Regions from separate parts of the Hydrogenophaga sp. PAMC20947 genome, predicted to be linked through region 2. Evidence: predicted binding sites of a transcription regulator. Region 2 holds the regulator's gene; the other holds the start of a gene.
What was found. The regulator LexA, encoded in region 2, represses DNA repair genes until DNA is damaged. The targets are predictions, from matches to a motif close to ACTGTATNNNNATACAGT.

Region 1 (9,706 bases), 900 kb from region 2:
TGGACGCAGGGCGGAATCGGCGTTTACCATCGTCAGATATGACCGAAGAAGCCGACGACAACATTCAGCAGGCCCGCCTGTGGAGCGACGGGCAGTGGACCGCCCGCGTGATCAACAACGACGACGACGACGGATGGGCCGTGGCCATGTACGTCGATGGCCAGTCCGAGCCTGCCCTGGTGGGCCCCTGGACCATGGGCCGCGACAAAAAAAACCCCAAACCGCTGGACACCAGCGCCTTCAACACCCTGGTGAAAACGGCCAAGGAAGTGATACGGCGATCCGAACAGCAACTGCACGCCCAGCTCAACAAAAACGTGTCGATCACGGTGCAGGGCGAGCGGCTGCGGATCGCCATGGCCATCGTGCCCGACGAAGAGGGCGCAACAGCCACGCTGACCGCCACCGATGCGCTGGACCAGGAGCTGGCCTGCGTGCCGGTGCCCCCGACCTTCAAGCTGAATGTGGACACCGCGACGGCCTGGGCGGCGGGCAGTTTCGAGCGCCCAAGATGACGCGCGAGGTCACCCATCCCATGCCTGCACAGAACACGCTTTTGGAGCCACAACATGATTGACGGATTGATCGCTGGCCGCCTGATGGGCGATGCTTCGCGCCGCGTGGACAAAGCGGGGCACACCTATACCGTGGCACGGGTCCTGGCCCGGAACAAGGCCGATGAAGAATTCATTGTGAACGTGATCGCGTTCGATGCGGCCACGGGCGCTGCATTGCTGGCGCTGGCCGATGGCGACGCGCTGTCGATCGCGGGCTCGCTCACCCCCAAGGTGTGGACCGACAAACAGGGCAACCACCGCCCGAGCCTGGACCTGATTGCCGTTCAGGTCATGACAGCCTATGACGTCGGGCGCAAATCTGCAGTGGCAGAGCTTCCTGATATCCAGGACATTCCCTGAGCCCGGACCTGTTCGAATGGGGGAAACCAGGATGAACTGGGCCTGAGCGCTCCGTCCGTCACACCCCTGACACCTCGCTCGAAAAGAATGCAGCCCTGTTGCATTCTTTTTTTGGAGCGTTTTTTCATGGATCGACGTCTTTTTCTGGCCCAAGGGGCTTTGGTGGGTGGTGCCGTGGTGGCCCCGGCCTCGCAGGTGTGGGCGCAGGGCACGGCGCCGGCTGTGGTGACCCGCGATGGCATGCGGCCACAAATGCCCCACGGCATTCAAAGCGGAGACCCCAAGGCCGATGGCGCCGTGATCTGGACCCGCAGTGACCGCCCGGCCCGTCTGTGGCTCGATTGGTCCACCACCGCCAGCTTCGCCAACGCCACCCGGGTGCGCGGCCCCCACATGCTTGAAGACACCGACTTCACCGGGCGTGTGGACCTGAGCGGCCTGCCTGCGGGACAGGACGTGTTTTACCGCGTGGTCTTGCAGGATTTGCACAACGAGCGGGTGCTGTCCGAAGCCGCGCAGGGGCATTTGCGCCTGCCGCCAGCGGCCAGGGCGGGTCGCGCCAGTCGCGATGTGCGCTTTGTGTGGAGTGGCGACACGGCCGGCCAGGGCTGGGGCATCAACGAGGCCTGGGGCGGGATGAAGATCTACGAGCAGATGCGCAAGACCAACCCCGACTTTTTCCTGCACAGCGGCGACACCATCTATGCCGATGGCCCGATCAGCGCGGAAGTGAAACTGGCCGACGGCAGCCTGTGGAACAACGTGGTGACCGAAGAGGTGAGCAAGGTGGCTGAAACCTTGAACGAGTACCGGGGCCGCTACCGCTACAACCTGATGGACGCCAATGTGCGCCGCATGGCCGCCGATGTGCCGCAGATCTGGCAGTGGGACGACCACGAGGTGGTCAACAATTACTCGGATTCCAAAGACCTGAGCGACGACAACCGTTACACGGAAAAGAACGTGCCTTTGCTGGTGGCGCGGGCCACCAAGGCTTTCCACGAGTACGCGCCCATCCGCCGCACCGCCGATGTGGAGTCGGAGCGGATCTACCGCCACCTGCCCCAGGGACCGCTGCTGGACCTGTTTGTGGTGGACATGCGCAGCTACCGTGGCCCCAATACCGACAACCTGCAGACCGCCGAGAGCGACACCACCACCTTCATGGGCCGCCCCCAAGTGGCCTGGCTGCTCGATGGCCTGAAACGCTCCCAGTCGGTCTGGAAAGTGATCGCGGCCGATATGCCGATTGGCCTGCATGTGCCCGATGGAAAGAAGTGGGAAGCCATTGCGAACGGTGAAAACGGTGGGCCCAAAGGCCGCGAGCTGGAGATCGCCGGATTGCTGCGCGCCATCAAGCAGGCTGGCATCCAGAACGTGGTCTGGCTGACGGCCGACGTGCACTACACCGCCGCCCACTTCTACGATCCCGCCAAAGCGCAGTTCAACGATTTCGCGCCCTTCTGGGAATTTGTGTCGGGCCCGCTCAATGCCGGGGGCTTTGGCCCCAACGCTGCCGATGGCACATTTGGCTTGCAGGTGATGTACCAGAAAGCCCCCGAAGCACCCAACGCCCCGCCCAGCAGCGGCATGCAGTTTTTTGGCCAGGTGGACATCGACGCCAAGACGCGCGCCATGACAGTGACCTTGAAAGACATCGCCGGTGCTTCGCTCTACAGCAAAACGTTGGCGCCACATCGGGCCTGATCCAGGCTGATCGGACTTGGATGGGGCCGGAGAGAGACCGGTGGTCAGTTGACACGGCCTTGGCGAGCGCTACAGTGAAGCGTTAAGCGTTCGCTGAAACAAGTTCCGCATGTCCACCGGTCTTTCTACAGGGGCGCCATCGCCCAGCCTGCCTGCCTTGTTGCAAGAGGTCAGGGCCTGTGCGCTTTGTGCCCCGTTTTTGCCATTGGGACCGCGCCCCGTGCTGCAAGCCCACGAAGCTTCTCGCATCCTGATCGCAGGCCAGGCGCCGGGCCGCAAGGTCCACGCTTCGGGCGTTCCCTTTGACGACGCCAGCGGTGAGCGCCTGCGCCGTTGGCTGGGTGTGTCCCGCGATACCTTCTACGATCCGTGCTGCTGCGCGATCTTGCCCATGGGCTTTTGTTATCCGGGCACCGGTCGGTCTGGCGATTTGCCGCCGCGCCCCGAATGCGCCCCCCGGTGGCGATCGCCTTTGCTGGCCGGCATGCCGCAGGTGCAGCTGACCTTGGTGATCGGGCAGTACGCTCTGGCGTATCACTTGCCTGAACACAAAGGCTCTTTGACCGACGCCGTGCAAAACTGGCGCACTCACGGCGCTGGGGTGATCCCCTTGCCGCACCCCAGCCCTCGCAACAATGGCTGGCTCAAGCACCACCCCTGGTTCGAGGTGGAGGTGTTGCCGGCATTGCGTGAGCAGGTCGCTGCTGCCTTGGCTTGATATTCGGCTGTATTGCTCGGCTCAGAGGGCCTGGCTGGCGTTGGGGGTGACCCGTGGGCGCCACATCCGTGTGATCCATGCGGCCAGCGCAGTGGCTGTGGCCAGCGCCACCACGCCGTTCCAGCCCATGACGGCCAGCAACTGGCTGCCCAGCGCCGCGCCGGCGGCCATGCCGAGAAACATGCCCACAAACAGCACGGCGTTGAGGCGGCTGCGGGCCGCCGGGTCGATGCTGTAGACGATGGTCTGGTGGGCAATCAGCGTGGCTTGTACTCCCAGGTCAAAGCCGATGGTGCAGACCACCAGCAGCACCAGCTGGCCGGATGGCGTCATCAGCGGTGCCAGCGCCATGGCAGCGAACGAGACGGTGGCCAGGGCGCTGCCAATGCGGGTGACCCACTCAGGGCCGTGCCGGTCGGCCATGCGCCCGGCGATGGGGGCGGCGAGGGCGCCTGCAGCGCCCGCCAGACCAAACGCACCGGCGGCCGCACTGCCCAGGTGGAACGGTTCGCCATGCAACATCACGGCGAGGGTGGACCAGAAGGCGCTGAAGCCGACGGCCAGCAGTCCCTGAGCCAGCGTGGCGCGGCGCAGCTTGGCATGGCGTTGCCAGAGGTGGCCCAGGGTACCAAGCAGGGCGCCATAGGCCAACCGGGTGGTGGGCTGGAAGCGGGGCAGGCCCCGCCATGCGGCGATGCCGATACCCGCGATGCTCACAGCCGCCACAGCAAACATGGTGCGCCAGCCGAAGTGGGCGGCCACAAAGCCGCTGATCACGCGCGACAAGAGGATGCCCATCAGCAGCCCGGTCATCACCGTGCCCACCACCGTGCCCCGGCTGCCTTCGGGTGCCAGCGTGGCGGCTGCGGGAACGATGTCTTGCGCCATGGTGGCGAGCACGCCAATGGCCAGGCTGGCGACCAGCAACACCCCCATGGACGGCGCGGTGGCGGCGGCGACCAAGGCGAGCATCAGCAGTGCGGCCTTGATCAGGATGATGCGGCGGCGGTCGAAGCGGTCGCCGAGCGGCGCGAGCAGCAAGATGCCGAGGGCATAGCCGAGTTGCGTGAGCGTGGGCACCAGGCCTATGGTGCGTGGGGTCGCGCCAATGTCGGCGCCCAGTTCACCGAGCATGGGCTGGCTGTAATACAGCGTGGCCACCGCGAGGCCGGCGCCGCTGGCGAGCAAAAACACCAGCGAAGCGGGCAGCGGGGCGTTGGGGGCCGGATCGGCTGTTGCATTTGTCACTTGCATGAAGTCAGTGGCCTGTCCCGGGATTTGCGGAAGTGGTCGGTGTGTGGTGGCTTTGGCTTGCCCTCGGATGCGGCCCGGCCTGTACCTGGGTTCTATGCATGAGGCGCAAAGCTGCCTCAGCCATCATCCGGCGTTGAGACCATGACGATTCGGGCCACACCGAGTCAGCGCCGGATCTTGTGGCCCGTTTTGAACACCCACCAGACCACGGTCAGGCAAATGGCCATGAAACCCAGGGTCATGCCGGTGCTGACGGCAATGTGCACGTCGGCGTGTCCGTAAAAGGCCCAGCGCAGACCACTGATCAGGTAGACCACGGGATTGAACAGGGAAACGGTCTGCCAGAACGGTGGCAGCATGTTGATGCTGTAGAAAGCGCCACCCAGGAAGGTCAGCGGGGTGACCACCAGCAGCGGGATCACCTGCAGTTTCTGGAAGCTGTCCGCCCAAAGGCCAATGATGAAACCGAAGAGGCAGAAGGTGATCGCGGTGAGGATCATGAAGCCCACCATCCACACCGGGTGCTGGATTTCGTAGGAAACGAAGAACCGTGAAGTGAGCAGGATCAAGGCGCCCAGCACCAGTGATTTGGTGGCCGCCGCGCCCACATAACCCAGCAACACCTCAACCCAGTTCACCGGGGCAGACAGCAGCTCGTAAATCGTGCCCGACCATTTGGGCATGTAGATGCCGAAGGCCGAATTGGAAATGCTCTCACTGAGCAGCGAGAGCATGAGCAGGCCCGGAACGATGTAGGCCCCGTAGCTCACGCCACCGATGTCGCCCATGCGCGAACCGATGGCCGATCCGAAGACAATGAAATAGAGCGAAGTCGACAACACGGGCGCGATGATGCTTTGCGCAAGGGTGCGAAAGGTGCGGTTCATCTCGAACATGTAGATGGCTCGGATGCCGTGGATGTTGAGGTTCATCATGCTTGGGGCGCTTTCTCATCGCGGCTGTCGTCGTGTACCAGGCTGACAAAAATGTCTTCCAGCGAACTTTCGCTGGAGTGCAGGTCTTTGAAGTCGATGCCATGTTCGGCCAGGGCGCGCAGGAGCGCGGCGATGCCGGTGTCTTCCTGCTGCGTATCGAAGGTGTAGGTGAGTTGCTGGCCGTCGGGGGACAGCTGCAGGGGCCAGCGGGCCAGCGCGTCGTTGATGCGTTCCATGGGCTGTTGCAGTGTCAGTGTGAGCTGCTTCTTGCCGAGCTTGCGCATCAGCACGTCTTTGTTTTCCACCAGGATCAACTCGCCCTTGCGGATCACGCCGATGCGGTCGGCCATGTCTTCGGCTTCTTCGATGTAGTGGGTGGTGAGGATGATGGTGGTGCCGGCGTCGCGCAGCTCGCGCACCAGGCGCCACATGTCGTGGCGCAGCTCCACGTCGACCCCGGCGCTGGGCTCGTCAAGGAACAGGATTTTGGGCTCGTGTGAGAGCGCCTTGGCAATCAGAACACGGCGTTTCATGCCGCCCGATAGCGCCAGGATTTTGGTGTCTTTTTTGTCCCAGAGCGAGAGGTCTTTCAGGATCTTTTCGATCAACGCCGGATTGGCGGGCTTGCCAAACAGGCCGCGGCTGAAGCTCACCGTGGCCCACACGGTTTCAAACGAGTCGGTGTGCAGTTCCTGCGGTACCAGCCCGATGGTGGCGCGCGCGGCGCGGTAGTCGGTCACGATGTTGTGGCCGTCGGCCAGCACCGTGCCCTCGGTCGCATTGGTCATGCCGCAGATCAGGCTGATCAGCGTGGTCTTGCCCGCACCATTGGGGCCGAGCAGGGCGAAAATTTCACCGCGGCGGATGTCAAGGTCCACGTGCTTGAGCGCCTGGAAGCCGCCGGCGTAGGTTTTGCTGACGCCGCGCACGCTGACGATGGCGTCGGCGCTGGGGGGTGAGGAAGGGGAAATGGGTTGCATGTTGGGTCGTTGTGGAAATGGGCTGGGCAATCTCGGCGCAACGACAGGGCGACTGCTTCCAAGCCGCGGGTTGGCGCCCTGTAGGCGCTGTCGCGTGCCATGTGTGCCTTGGCCTGTGTCGGGCATGGGGAGTGTCAGCTGCAACGTGACCGCAGCGGTCCACCTTTCACCGCCTTAGGGACCCATGGCAGGGCTGTGGGGTTGCATATGCGGCAAAACTGCTCTCGCTGGGGCAAATGTTCGCTTGCGACGCCTCACCAGGGGGCCGGGAAGCTCTGAGGGTCGGGCTCAGCAAAGTATTGTGAACCGAAAGGGAAACGGACGTGTTCCCGCCTGGACAAACGCCGAGCGGCCCGGGGTTCTGTGGGTTGCCCATGCAGGATTTGCTCATCTGTGGTGGGCCGCTTTCATTTTTTCCTGATCTGTTCGATCGGCGGCGGGCTAGTGGAGCTGATTTTATATACAGTACGTCGGATGAGCGAATTTTTCATTCCATTGCAGTTTGTTAAAGGCCGGGGTGTGGCCCACCGTCAGCCGCACCGGTTCGAGCGTGATGAGCGTTCGGCCTTTGACGACGGCTGGGGGGAGGCCGAGGTGGCCGCTGGTGAGCCGCAGGCCACTCAAGTCACTTTTGAAGACGCGCGCAGCGTCATCACCCGCAACGATTCGCCCGACATCGGCTTTCACCTGGGGCTCAACCCTTACCGGGGTTGTGAGCATGGCTGCATTTACTGCTATGCGCGCCCGAGCCACAGCTACCTCAACCTTTCGCCGGGTCTGGACTTTGAAACCCGGCTGATAGCCAAGCGCAATATCGGCGCCGTGTTGCGCGCCGAGATCACGCATGCGCGCTACCAGCCCGAGCTGATCGCGATCGGCACCGTGACCGACGCTTACCAGCCGGTTGAGCGGGAGCTGCGGCTCACGCGGGCTGCGCTGGACGTGCTGAGCGCCGCGCGCCACCCGCTGGCCATCGTGACCAAAGGCAGCGGCGTGGAGCGCGACATCGATCTGCTGGCGCCCATGGGCGCAGAGAACCTCGCAGCGGTCTATGTGAGCATCACCACGCTGGATGCGAAGCTCGCGCGCATCCTGGAGCCACGGGCTGCCGCGCCGCACCGGCGCTTGCGCACCATCCGCACACTGGCCGAGGCAGGTATTCCAGTGGGTGTGAGTGTTTCGCCGCAGATTCCTTTCATCAATGACGACATGGAGCGCGTGCTGGAGGCTGCATATGAGGCTGGTGCGCGCCGCGCTTTTTACCAGGTCATCCGCCTGCCTTGGGAGGTGGCGCCCATGTTCCGGCAGTGGCTTGGGCTGCATTACCCCGATCGCGCTGAGCGCGTGATGGCGCGCATACAGGACATGCGCGGTGGCAAAGACTACGACGCAGATTTTGCCGCTCGCATGAAAGGCCAAGGCATCTGGGCCGACCTGTTGCGCCAGCGCTTTGTGAAGACCTGTGACCGCCTGGGCTACCAGCGCGAGCGCCATGCGCTGGATTTGTCGCGTTTCCAGCCATCGGCGTTGTGCCCGCAGCAAGAGCTGTTTTAGAACACGCGGCCGTTGCGGCCTGGGTACTCAGCCAGGTTTGCGCCCGGCAAGGTCGGCCATGCCTTGTGCAAAGCGTTCCAGCAGGGCCTCAGGCAGGTCGTGTCCCATGCCGGGAATGAAGTCGGTTTCAGCATGGGCAATGTGCTGCGCCAGCTGGCGGCCACAGGTCACGGGTACCAGGGGATCGTCGACCCCGTGCACGATGCGCGTGGGCGCCGTGATGCGGGAGAGCAGCGGCGTGCGGTCACGGTCTGCCACCACCGCCAGCAGCTGGCGCGCAGAACCGGCGGGGTGCCAGGCGCGCTGCACCGAGGCCAGGGCGCGCTCACGCACGATCCGTTCGTCCGACGGGAATTGCGGGCTGCCGATGACGCGCAGAACACGCACGATCCAGTCCACGGCGTGATGGGCGCCCGAGCCCATGGGGCGGGACATGAGTGCGCGCCGCACGGCCCAGCGCGGCTGGGGCAATGAGCGCGCTCCACTGGTCGTCATCATCAGCGTGAGGCTTGCCACGCGCTGCGGCGCGCTGGCAGCCAGGTGCTGAGCGATCATGCCGCCCATGGAGGCACCGCACACATGGGCCTGTTGTATGCCCAGCGCGTCCAGCACGCCCAGGGCATCTTGTGCCATGTCGCTCAGGGTGTAGGGTGTGCGCAGCGGCAGGCGCAGCACATGGCGCAGGCCGGCCAGCGCCATGTTGGGCACGCCCGCATGGTCAAAGCCCTGGCTCAGGCCGATATCGCGGTTGTCGAAGCGGACCACCCGAAATCCGCGCTCCAGCAAGCCTTGCACCAGGGCTTGAGGCCAGGCGATGAGTTGCATGCCCAGACCCATGATGAGCATCACCACCGGCCCCTCACGAGGGCCCTGGTCGTCCACCTCGATGTGCAGGCCGTTGGCTTTAACTTGCATGTTTCAGTGCTGCAAAGTGTGACCCACGCTGCGGCGGAGCGTGGGAGTCACCGGGCCAGCCGCCGGGCCGCCCCAAGGCAGGCCCAGCCCCCTCGGGGGGCAGCGACCCGCGAAGCGGTGGAGTGTGGGGGTCACCGGGCCAGCCGCCGGGCCGCCCCAAGGCAGGCCCAGCCCCCTCGGGGGGCAGCGACCCGCGAAGCGGTGGAGCGTGGGGGTCACCGGGCCAGCCGCCGGGCCGCCCCAAGGCAGGCCCAGCCCCCTCGGGGGCAGCGACCCGCGAAGCGGTGGAGCGTGGGGGTCATGCCTGCAGCGGTGGAGCGTGGGGGCAACATCAATACCATTGCGTCATCGCCTCTGGCTGGTGCGCCACTTTGAAAAACCAGCGGCGTGCACCTTTGACATCGAAGCGCATCCAATGCGCCGGGTCCTGGCGCAACCGATCGGCAATGGCGTACATGGCCATCGGGTTCATGCCCATGCCGATGTGGCTGGCGTGCACCTCAATGTTTTCCGTGTGGGCGTGGCGTGGCGGGTTGATGCTGCATTGCCAGGCCACGATGCCGTCGCTCTTGCTGTAGATCGACGTGGTCGGCACGGGTGGTGGCTTGCGCACCTCCGACAGCAGGTCTTGGTCGTGCGGGTGCTGGCCACTCACCATCTGATAGAAACGCCAGGCGTTGGTGGCCTTGGGGTGGCCCGTGAACGGTGTGCCCAGCGTGATGACGC
Region 2 (9,706 bases):
GCTGGAGGTCCGCGAAGAGCCTCAAGGCATCGACATTGATCTCAACCTCGACGGAGATTTTGACGATTACCAGTCGCTGCACGATTCCAGCATGGCGTTGATCGATGGTGTGCCCGCTTCCAGTGGGCAGGCAAAGTCTGGCGCCGGGGGCGCTGGCGCCTCGACCTACGTGTCGCGATCGGTGGCGACCGAAGAGCTGTTCGATGTACAGCAACAGGCGGACTTCTTCGTATCGCTGGGGGAATACGACCAGGCCATTGGCGTGCTCAAGGGCCATTTGGCCGAAAGCCAGGAACCTGGCGCTTTGGCTTATCTTGACTTGTTCCGCATTTACCACCAGCTGGGGCGGCACGACGAATACGAACAATTGCGCGAGGAATTCAACCTCCAGTTCAATGCGGGGGCTCCTCCGTTTGAGAACTACTCCGATGACAGCAAGGGCCTGGAGTCGTATGAAACGGCCTTCGGCCGTATTCAAGCCTTGTGGCCGCAGCCCCGTGTGCTTGATGTGATCGAAAAATCGATTTTCAAGGAGCCCAACGATCCCGATGGCGAGGTGTTTGATCTCGAAGCCTATCGCGAGTTGTTGTTGCTGCACGCAGTGGCCAAGGAAATGATCAGCCGTGACATAGCCGAGTTGCCCGAGCAGGTGGATTTTGAGCACACCGCCATCAAACCCTTGAAAGCGGCGGCGCCTCGCAAGGTGGTTTCAGGATTCGGCGCATTGACGGACATGGCGGGGCAGACTGTGCCGCAAGAAGACGTCCCCCACGCCTCGCCTCGTCTGGGTCTGGACGTTGATCTGGATGCTTTGTCGGAAATGTCGGCCTTTGAAGCCTCGTTGCCCGAAGTGCCTGTGGCGGTCGAGCCGTCTTCCAAGCCCACCCCCCCACGGGGTACGGTGCAAGAAGAGGGCAACTTGATCGATTTTGAAGTGCTTGACTTCATGCCACCCGACGAGCCCGGGGTCGACCTGGATCTGGACGGAGAGAAAAAGGCGGACTGACCGTGCTCAGCGTCGTCTCAAAGCCGGGCAGTGCCCGGCTTTTTCTTTGTCATGGGGTGTTGTGCAACCGAGAAACCCACAGGACACAGGCTCGAAGCGATTGGTGTTGCATGAATTCTGCGTGGATCGATTTGGGCTCGGTACAACTGAGCGAGAGGGGCTGTGAACAAGCCGGGGTTGCTCGCTGCGAGCGGGGAAGAGTCGGCCTGAGCCCCTCGCAAAAAGAACTCAGCGCCGCACTTGTAGCGCACCTGGGTTGACGATGTTGGTGGGGGCTCCATTGATGTAGCTCACCACACTGTCAAAGGCACTGCTGAACAACTTTTCGTAGTTGTCGAGTTCGACGAAGCCGATGTGGGGCGTGCACACGCAGTTTTCCAGGCGCAAAAGAGCGTGGCCTTGCAAAATAGGCTCCGATTCGAAGACATCGATGGCGGCCATGCCCGGGCGACCGCGGTTGAGCGCGGCGAGCAGGGCATCGTTGTCGATCAGTTCGGCGCGTGAAGTGTTGACGAGCAAGGCTGTGGGCTTCATGCGCGACAAATCCTCCAGAGACACACATCCCAAGGTGCCCTCTGCCAACCTCAGGTGCAGGCTGAGCACGTCAGCGATTTCGAAGAGGGCTTCGCGGCTGGGCGAAATTTCAAAGCCATCGGCCGCTGCTTCAGTGCGCGAACGCTCGCTGCCCCAGATCACCACACGCATGCCAAAAGCGCGCCCGTAGCCTGCGACAAGCTTGCCGATGCGACCGTAGCTCCACACGCCCAGTGTTCTGCCGCTGAGCACCATACCCAGGCTGAAGTTGGACGGCATGGACGACGCCTTGAGCCCCGATTGTTGCCAGGCTCCATGTTTCAAGCTGGAAACATATTGTGGAATGCGGCGCATGGAGGACAAGATCAATGCCCAGGTCAACTCGGCAGTGGCCACGGGCGAACTGGTGCCCTCGGCCACAGCGATGCCCCGCTCGGTACAAGCAGCGATATCGATGTGCGCACCGGCGCGGCCGGTTTGCACGATCAGCTTGAGTCGTGGCAATTTTTCGACGAGTTGTCGGGTGATTTGTGTTCGCTCCCGAATCAGGACCAGGACATCGGCATCCCTTAGCCTGATCGACAGTTGTCCTACGCCCTTCACCGTGTTGGTGAACACCTTGGCCGGATAGGCCTCCAGCTTTTCGGCGCAGGCCAGCTTGCGGACCACGTCTTGATAGTCGTCGAGAATCACAATATTCATGTCCACTATTGTGCCCTCATGCACCACCCGTCTGGAGCCTCCTTTGGCAGTTGCTGCACCCTGGGCGCAGGATCACGCGACCGCAGGTCTGTTGTGGCCCGTTGGATGCTCCAAGGCAGCGAGCCGATCGAGTTCGGCACACACGTCACCGATGCGACCGGACAACGCGAGGCGCCCGCCCAAGGCCTGTGTGGATCGACTCAAGTCGGGCACGCTGTGCACCCTGACATGGCGGGGGTGGGACTGCGTGCTGGCGACCTGGCGCGAGGCGGATGAAGGGCAGGGGTTGACCGGTGTTCTCGGCGTGCCAGCAGGCTTGAGCCAGCCTGCGCGGGCAAACTGCTGCAAAAACAGGGGTACGGTGCGAGGCGAGGCTGTGCGTGAAGGTTGCAGCGGTAACCAGCAGTCAATCAACTGCAGAGGGGCGCGCCAGGTGTTGGTGTTGAATCGGATTCCCATGAATAACTCCGTGAAGGGGGTTGAACACAGGCAGGATTGATGAATTTGCGCTCTCACGGGGTTGTGTTGGTGCACTTTGGGCGCACCGAACCAAACGCCCGCCACCCGCGGGAGCGATACAGACCGTTGCTGGTCAGTTCTGGAAGCTGTTTCGGATCAATCCGACGGCCAGTCCTTCGATTTCGAAGGCTTCGCCCGGCTCGACCACGATGGTTTTGTAGTCGGGGTTTTCGGCGAGCAGCTCGATCGATTGTTCGCGCCGCATGAAGCGCTTGACGGTGACGTCATCGCCCAGACGTGCGACCACAATTTGGCCGTTTTTGGCTTCTTTGGTGGCCCTGACAGCGAGCAAGTCACCGTCGATGATGCCGACATCGCGCATGGACATGCCGCGCACTTTGAGGAGGTAGTCGGGCTGCTGCTGGAACAGGCTGCGCTCTACCTGATAGGTCTGGTCGACATGCTCCTGCGCCAGGATGGGTGAGCCCGCCGCCACTCGCCCGATCAGAGGCAGCATCAGCTGGGTCAGACTCGGCAGCGGCAGTGTAAGCTGGCGGCCCCGGGAGTCATTGATGTGGCGAAGGTCTTCGCTGCGCAATCGGATGCCCCGCGAGGTGCCGCTCACGAGTTCGATCACACCCTTTCGGGCCAGGGCTTGCAGATGCTCTTCGGCCGCGTTGGCCGATTTGAATCCCAACTCACTGGCAATCTCTGCGCGCGTTGGCGGAGCACCGGTGCGTGCAATGGCGTTCTGGATGAGTTCCAGAATCTGTTGCTGGCGGGCGGTGAGCTTGGGAGCGTGAAAAGGGGCGTCGTTCATGGCTGCCTCGTGAATCAAGTGGGTTGCTACCCATCGGTATGGGTCATCAACGGATACTGGACGGATCAGCAAGCTGTTTTCTTATCCAGTGACTGTATTTTTAGCCAGTTTTAAGGTTTTGGCAAGTGGTTCAAACAAAGAAGGCTTCCATTCGTGTGATTCTCGGGACAGGCGGGACCATCGCCGGGCGCGCGACGGCGATGGCGGACAACGTCGGCTATGTGGCTGGCGAGGTGGCGGTGTCCGATTTGCTGGCGGCTGTGCCGCCTCTGGCTGGGCTCGCGCTGGAGGCTGAGCAGATAGCGCAGGTGGACAGCAAGGACATGACGTTTGCCATCTGGCGCCAGCTGGCCTTGCGGGTGGCGCACCACCTGGAGCGTGCTGAGGTGCAAGGCGTGGTGATCACGCATGGCACTGACACGCTGGAGGAAACAGCCTGGTTTCTGCAATCGGTGCTGCAGCCCCGCAAGCCGGTGGTGATGACCTGTGCGATGCGGCCGGCCACGGCGATGGTGCCCGATGGCCCCCAGAACTTGCTCGACGCTGTTGCCGTCGCCGGGAGTGAAGACTTGGTGGGCGTGGTGGTGGTGTGTGCGGGACAGGTGCATCGGGCTGAACACGTGGCGAAAGTGCACAGCTACCGCCTGGATGCCTTTGGCTCAGGCGATGCCGGGCCGATGGGGTGCGTGGAAGAGGGGGGCGTGCGCTGGTTTCATGGTTTGCCTCCGGCTCAGGGTGGTGCGGTGGTGAACAGGTTTCAGCTTGACCGCGTCGCGTCTGCCGCTGTTTTGCCTCGAGTGGCCGTGATCACCAGCCATGCCGACAGCGATGGGGCGGTTGTTGAGGGCTTGCTGATGCTGGCTGAGCAGGATCCCACCCGCAGGGTTCGCGGCATCGTGGTGGCCGCGACGGGCAACGGCACGGTCCATGTTGCACTTGAGAAGGCGTTGTTGCAGGCCCAGGCAAGCGGTGTGAGGGTGGTCAGGGCCACCCGTTGTGCGCGTGGAAGGGTGATCCCGGGCGTGCGTTCAAGCTTTCCGGATTCGGCGGGGTTGTCGCCGGTCAAGGCCAGGCTGGCATTGGCTTTGGATTTGATGGCCGAAGACTCTCTTTGACGTGGCCACAAAAAAGCCCGGTTCAAAACCGGGCTTTTTGACCGCAAAGTGCTGGGCAGGGTCAGTGTGCCAAGGCTTCCATGGCGCGACCGGTGATCTCTTCCACGTTGCCGATGCCGCTGATGGCACGGTACTTGGGCGCTGCGGCCGCTTCTTTTTGAGCCCATTCGCTGTAGTAGTCCACCAGTGGGCGGGTCTGGGCGCTGTACACCTCCAGGCGCTTTTTGACGGTTTCTTCCTGGTCGTCCGCGCGCTGGATCAGGGGCTCTCCCGTTTCGTCATCCACGTTTTCCACTTTGGGTGGGTTGAACTTGACATGGTAGGTGCGGCCCGAAGCAGGGTGTGAGCGGCGACCGCTCATGCGTTCGATGATGGCCTCGAAAGGCACATCGATTTCCAGCACGTAGTCGAGCTTGACGCCTGCGGCCTTCATGGCGTCGGCCTGAGGAATGGTGCGTGGAAAACCGTCAAACAGGAATCCGTTGGCGCAGTCAGGCTGCGCAATGCGTTCCTTGACCAGGTTGATGATGAGCTCGTCGCTGACCAGTCCACCCGACTTCATGACCCCGTCGGCTTGCAGACCCAACGGGGTACCCGCTTTGACAGCCGCGCGCAGCATGTCACCGGTTGAAATCTGAGGGATGCCATATTTCTGGCAAATGAAGGTGGCCTGGGTGCCTTTGCCCGCTCCGGGCGCTCCCAACAGGATCAGTCTCATCGGATTCCTTTTATTGAAGTTTCAATGTCGAAGCCGCTGTCTCCGGCGGCGGCCCTCGGGCATGGGCTCCGGGGCAACCGGCCGAGGATAGCATGCAGCAACCCGCGACTGACTTACAGCTTTCGAGGCTCTTGCAGGGCCGCTTCAGAGGGGCTCTGCCCCTATGGGAACCGGGCGCGTACCCGGGCCAGATCCTCGGGGGTATCAACGCCCCCCGCAGGGGCCCCGGCCGCCATATGAACGGCGATGCGTTGGCCATGCCACAAAACGCGCAGTTGCTCCAGGGCTTCGGTCCGCTCCATGGGGGCGGGCTCGAGACTGGGAAAACTGCGCAAGAAGGCGGCACGGTAGCCATAAACCCCGATGTGGCGCAGTGGAGCGGGGTTGGTCAACGCGGTGGGAAGCTCCCCGGGACGCATGCCGTCGCGCCACCAGGGCATGGGCGCACGGCTGAAATACAAGGCAGTCCGGTTGCGGTCGGTCACCAGCTTGACCACGTTGGGGTTGAGGAAATCTGCCACGCTGTCCAGGGCGTGGGCTGCGGTGCTCATGACGCAATCGGGGCGTTGGTGCAGTTCGTTTGCCACCGCCTGGATCAGCTCAGGGTCGATCAAAGGCTCGTCACCTTGCACGTTGACCACCACGGTGTCGTCGTTCAGACCCAGCAACTGGCAGGCCTCGGCCAAGCGGTCGCTGCCCGAGGCATGGTCGGTGCGGGTGAGGATGGCCCGCACGCCGTGGGTTTCGCAGGCCGCGATGATGCGTGGGTCGTCTGCGGCGACGACACAGCTGTCTGCACCACTCAGCTGTGCCTGCCGGGCCACGCGAACCACCATGGGCAGGCCACCAATGTCGGCCAGCGGTTTGTCCGGAAGCCGGCTGGAAGCCATGCGCGCCGGAATCAAAACGGTGAAGTTCTGAGCGTGGGGGCTCCCCGTGCTCATGGGGCAGGGCTGGGCGCGGGCGGGCGGGCGGCTTCTTCTTCGGTGATGGGGCGCGCTTCGTGTTCCAGCAAGACGGGTATGCCGTCGCGGACAGGGTAGGCCAGGCGCGCGCTGCGCGAAATCAGTTCCTGGGTCTCGCGCTGGTAGAGCAAAGGCCCTTTTGTAACCGGGCAGACCAGGAGTTCAAGCAATTTGGTGTCCATGCCGCAATGATAGTCGGCCGAGGCCGTTAAAACAGGGAAGAAAGCTTTGTCAGCCGTCGGTCAACGTCCTCAAAGAATCCTGGGTCGGGGCGCAGTTCGAGCGGGATGGTCCAGATTTGCGGGCGAGAGTCTTGCGGGGCGGCTCGCCAGATCGGGAACAGCTTGACGGCATCTTTTTCGGTGCAGATCAGGGTGCCGCTACAGGCCTGCAGCGTGGCTGAGAGTGTGGCGTTGTCCGCGTGGTCGGGCAGGGCGAGTGTTTGTTGCAACTGCAGGCCGCGTTCGCGAAGCATTTCGAAAAACGTTTCAGGCAGAGCGATGCCGGCCATGGCGACCAAAGGGGTGCCACGCAGCGCGTGCAATTCGATGCACTGTTCTTCTGGCCCCCAGGCGCGGTCGGCCAATCGGCGCTTGGCCTGGTAGATCAGGGCACAGGCCGCAGGAATCGGTGCAGGTTGCGCCTGACCCTCGGCGGTTTGCTGCAGGATCAGGTCTGGCTGGAAGGGTTGGTGCTGTCGCGGTGGCCAAGGCTCACGCAGCAGGCCTGCTGGCAACAGCCACCCATTGCCCACCCCGCGGCTATCGAACACGGCCACCGACAGATCGCGGCCCAAAGCCAGATGCTGCAGGCCGTCATCGCAAAGCAGCAGGTTGACCTCAGGGTATGCGGAGAGCAAGGCGCGAGCGGCCTCGACGCGCCTGGCACCGACGAACACGGGGACCTCCGAGCTGCGTTTGATCAAGGCCGGCTCGTCGCCGCTGTCCACCGCTGGCGTTTCTGCCCGTACTTCGAGCACACCGCCGCCCTGGCGCCCATGACCGCGGGATACCACACCTGGACGCCAGCCTTGGGCTTTCAAATGACTCAGCAGCGCCAGCACGGTTGGTGTCTTTCCGGCACCACCCACCACCACATTGCCCACGACCACAACGGGCACAGGCAGGTGGTGGACGGTGAACAGGCCTCTGGCGTAGAGCGCTCGCCGGATGACGTTGATCAGACCGTAAAGGCAGGACACAGGCCACAGCACACGGGCTTGCCAACCGCGCTCGCGCCAGACAGCTTGCCAGCGCGCTTGCCCTAGGTCCTGGCTCATGGGCAGAGGCGTGTGAGAGCCGTCAGGGCTTGTTGCGCCCGGACTTGCCACCCGATTGCTGGGTGGCAAACGTGATCTGCACCAGACCGGCGCGGCGAGCGGCGTCCATCACGTTGATCACCGACTGGTGTGTGGCGGCAGCGTCCGCGCTGATGATGATGATGGTTTCCTTGCTGTCCTGAGCCGATTGCATCAGTGCGCGGGTGAGCACTTCCACGGTGGCTCCCTCGACCAGATCCTTGTTGACCGCGTAGCGGCCATCGGCGCTGATGGAGACAATGACTTCCTTGGGGTGCTCGCGCTGCGCTTGCGCGTCGGCCACAGGCAGGTTGACCTGCAATTGGGTGAATTTGCTGTAGGTCGTGGTCAGCATCAGGAAGATGAGAACGACCAGCAGGATGTCGATGAACGGAATCAGGTTGATTTCCGGCTCGTCGCGGGTGCCAGGGCGGAAGTTCATGGCTTGCGCAGACTCACCAAATGGCGTGCAAAGCGTTCGGAGGCGATCTCCATGGCCAGCAGGAAGTCGTCCACGCGCGCCCGGAAGTAGCGCCAGAAAATCAGCGCGGGGATGGCCACAATCAGGCCAAAAGCGGTGTTGTACAGGGCAATCGAAATGCCGTGGGCCAGTTGCTCAGGGTTACCGCCGCCGGGAACTGTGCCCATGCCGCCGTCGCCCCCCTGGGAGCCGAAGATCTCGATCATGCCTATCACCGTTCCGAGCAGCCCAAGCAAAGGCGCGGCCGAGGCGATGGTGGCGAGTGCGCCCAGATAGCGCTGAAGCTTGGCTGCACCCTGGCGTCCAGCACCTTCCAGTGCGGAGCGCAAATCGTCTTCGCTGGCCCGCGGGTTGTTGTTGAGGGCACGGAAGCCACTGGCGAGGACTTCGCCCAGCACCGAGTTTTGCTCAAGCTGGCTCACGACATCGGCACCAGGCACGCCATTTCGAGACACCATGATGGCCTCGTCCAGCAACTGTGGCGGCACAATTTTGGCCGTTTTGAGGCTGACAAATCGCTCGATAACCAGGGTCAAGCCCAGGACAGAACAGATGATCAGCGGCCAGATGGGCCAGCCGGCCGCTTGTATGATGGAAAACAAATCGGAGCTCCGGAGATGGGTGGCCGCTCGTGCCACCGGACTGCAATCTTTGGGATTATGTCTCAGCCGATTGTGCCGATGGCTGCGCACCCTTCCGGGCGTCCGCGAGTCCACTCCCTATCCAACCTCGATTTCATGCACAGAAACTGTGGATAACTTTGTGAAGAACCTGAGGCCGGAGAGGCCCTTGGCCGCGCCAGGGCTCGTTTTCAACAGATCGATGACAAAACAGGCAGTGCAAAACGCTTCTAAATCAATAGCTTGGCGCGCAGCCCTTGTCCTGCGCGCACTTTCGCCCTACCAGCCCAGAAAAGCTGTGGGCTGTGGACACTTTTTCACCGGAGCGCCTTGTGCCTGATGCTTTTCAAGGCGAAAACCCCGCAGGACAGCGCTTGATCTGGGCGGTTGGGCCGCTCATGCGTGCCATTGCAGACACGTTGTCTGCCCGGTTCAACCCGGTGGCCGTCCGCGGCGAAATATCGGGATTTTCCCGTGCGGCCAGTGGCCACTGCTACTTTTCCTTAAAAGACGAGGCCGGGCAGATCCGCTGTGCCATGTTTCGCCGCAGCGCAGACCAGCTGAACTTCGCGCCCCGGGACGGGCAGGTGGTTGAAGCCCATGGGAAACTGGATGTTTACGGGCCGCGGGGTGACTTGCAGCTGATCGTGGAGGCGCTGAAGCCCGCCGGGCAAGGCAATCTGTTTGAGCAGTTTCTCCGTTTGAAGGCGAAACTGGAAGCTGAGGGGTTGTTTGACAACGCCCGAAAGCGGGGGGTGCCGTCACAACCCCGCAGCATTGGTGTGGTGACTTCGCTGGGGGCGGCCGCCTTGCGGGACGTTGTCACAGCGTTGCGCCGCCGTGTGCCTCACATCCCGGTGGTGATCTACCCAGCGGCCGTACAGGGCTCGCAGGCACCCGCCGAGCTGTGCGCAGCCCTGCGCAAGGCCTACCAGCGGCATGCAGCCAAGGGTGAGGCCGAAGTCTTGCTGCTGGTGCGCGGCGGGGGC

Region 1: a site for LexA is predicted at 6,961-6,978, ahead of E5678_RS00275 (PA0069 family radical SAM protein). Genes of this name have one in related genera too.

What each region holds. Positions count from the first base shown of each region.
Region 1 covers NZ_CP039252.1:50,572-60,277, forward strand. Annotated here, with positions in the region: gene E5678_RS00240 (hypothetical protein) at 39-515, shown strand; gene E5678_RS00245 (single-stranded DNA-binding protein) at 570-917, shown strand; gene E5678_RS00250 (alkaline phosphatase D family protein) at 1,044-2,624, shown strand; gene E5678_RS00255 (uracil-DNA glycosylase family protein) at 2,734-3,342, shown strand; gene E5678_RS00260 (MFS transporter) at 3,364-4,596, opposite strand; gene E5678_RS00265 (ABC transporter permease) at 4,761-5,528, opposite strand; gene E5678_RS00270 (ABC transporter ATP-binding protein) at 5,528-6,511, opposite strand; gene E5678_RS00275 (PA0069 family radical SAM protein) at 6,986-8,065, shown strand; gene E5678_RS00280 (alpha/beta fold hydrolase) at 8,093-8,980, opposite strand; gene E5678_RS00290 (alpha/beta fold hydrolase) at 9,312-9,706, opposite strand, start outside.
Region 2 covers NZ_CP039252.1:946,618-956,323, forward strand. Annotated here, with positions in the region: gene E5678_RS04315 (tetratricopeptide repeat protein) at 1-1,006, shown strand, start outside; gene E5678_RS04320 (D-2-hydroxyacid dehydrogenase family protein) at 1,235-2,242, opposite strand; gene E5678_RS04325 (hypothetical protein) at 2,315-2,701, opposite strand; gene lexA (transcriptional repressor LexA) at 2,835-3,521, opposite strand; gene E5678_RS04335 (asparaginase) at 3,647-4,636, shown strand; gene adk (adenylate kinase) at 4,698-5,354, opposite strand; gene kdsB (3-deoxy-manno-octulosonate cytidylyltransferase) at 5,516-6,298, opposite strand; gene E5678_RS04350 (Trm112 family protein) at 6,295-6,501, opposite strand; gene lpxK (tetraacyldisaccharide 4'-kinase) at 6,528-7,598, opposite strand; gene E5678_RS04360 (biopolymer transporter ExbD) at 7,621-8,058, opposite strand; gene E5678_RS04365 (MotA/TolQ/ExbB proton channel family protein) at 8,055-8,699, opposite strand; gene xseA (exodeoxyribonuclease VII large subunit) at 9,116-9,706, shown strand, end outside.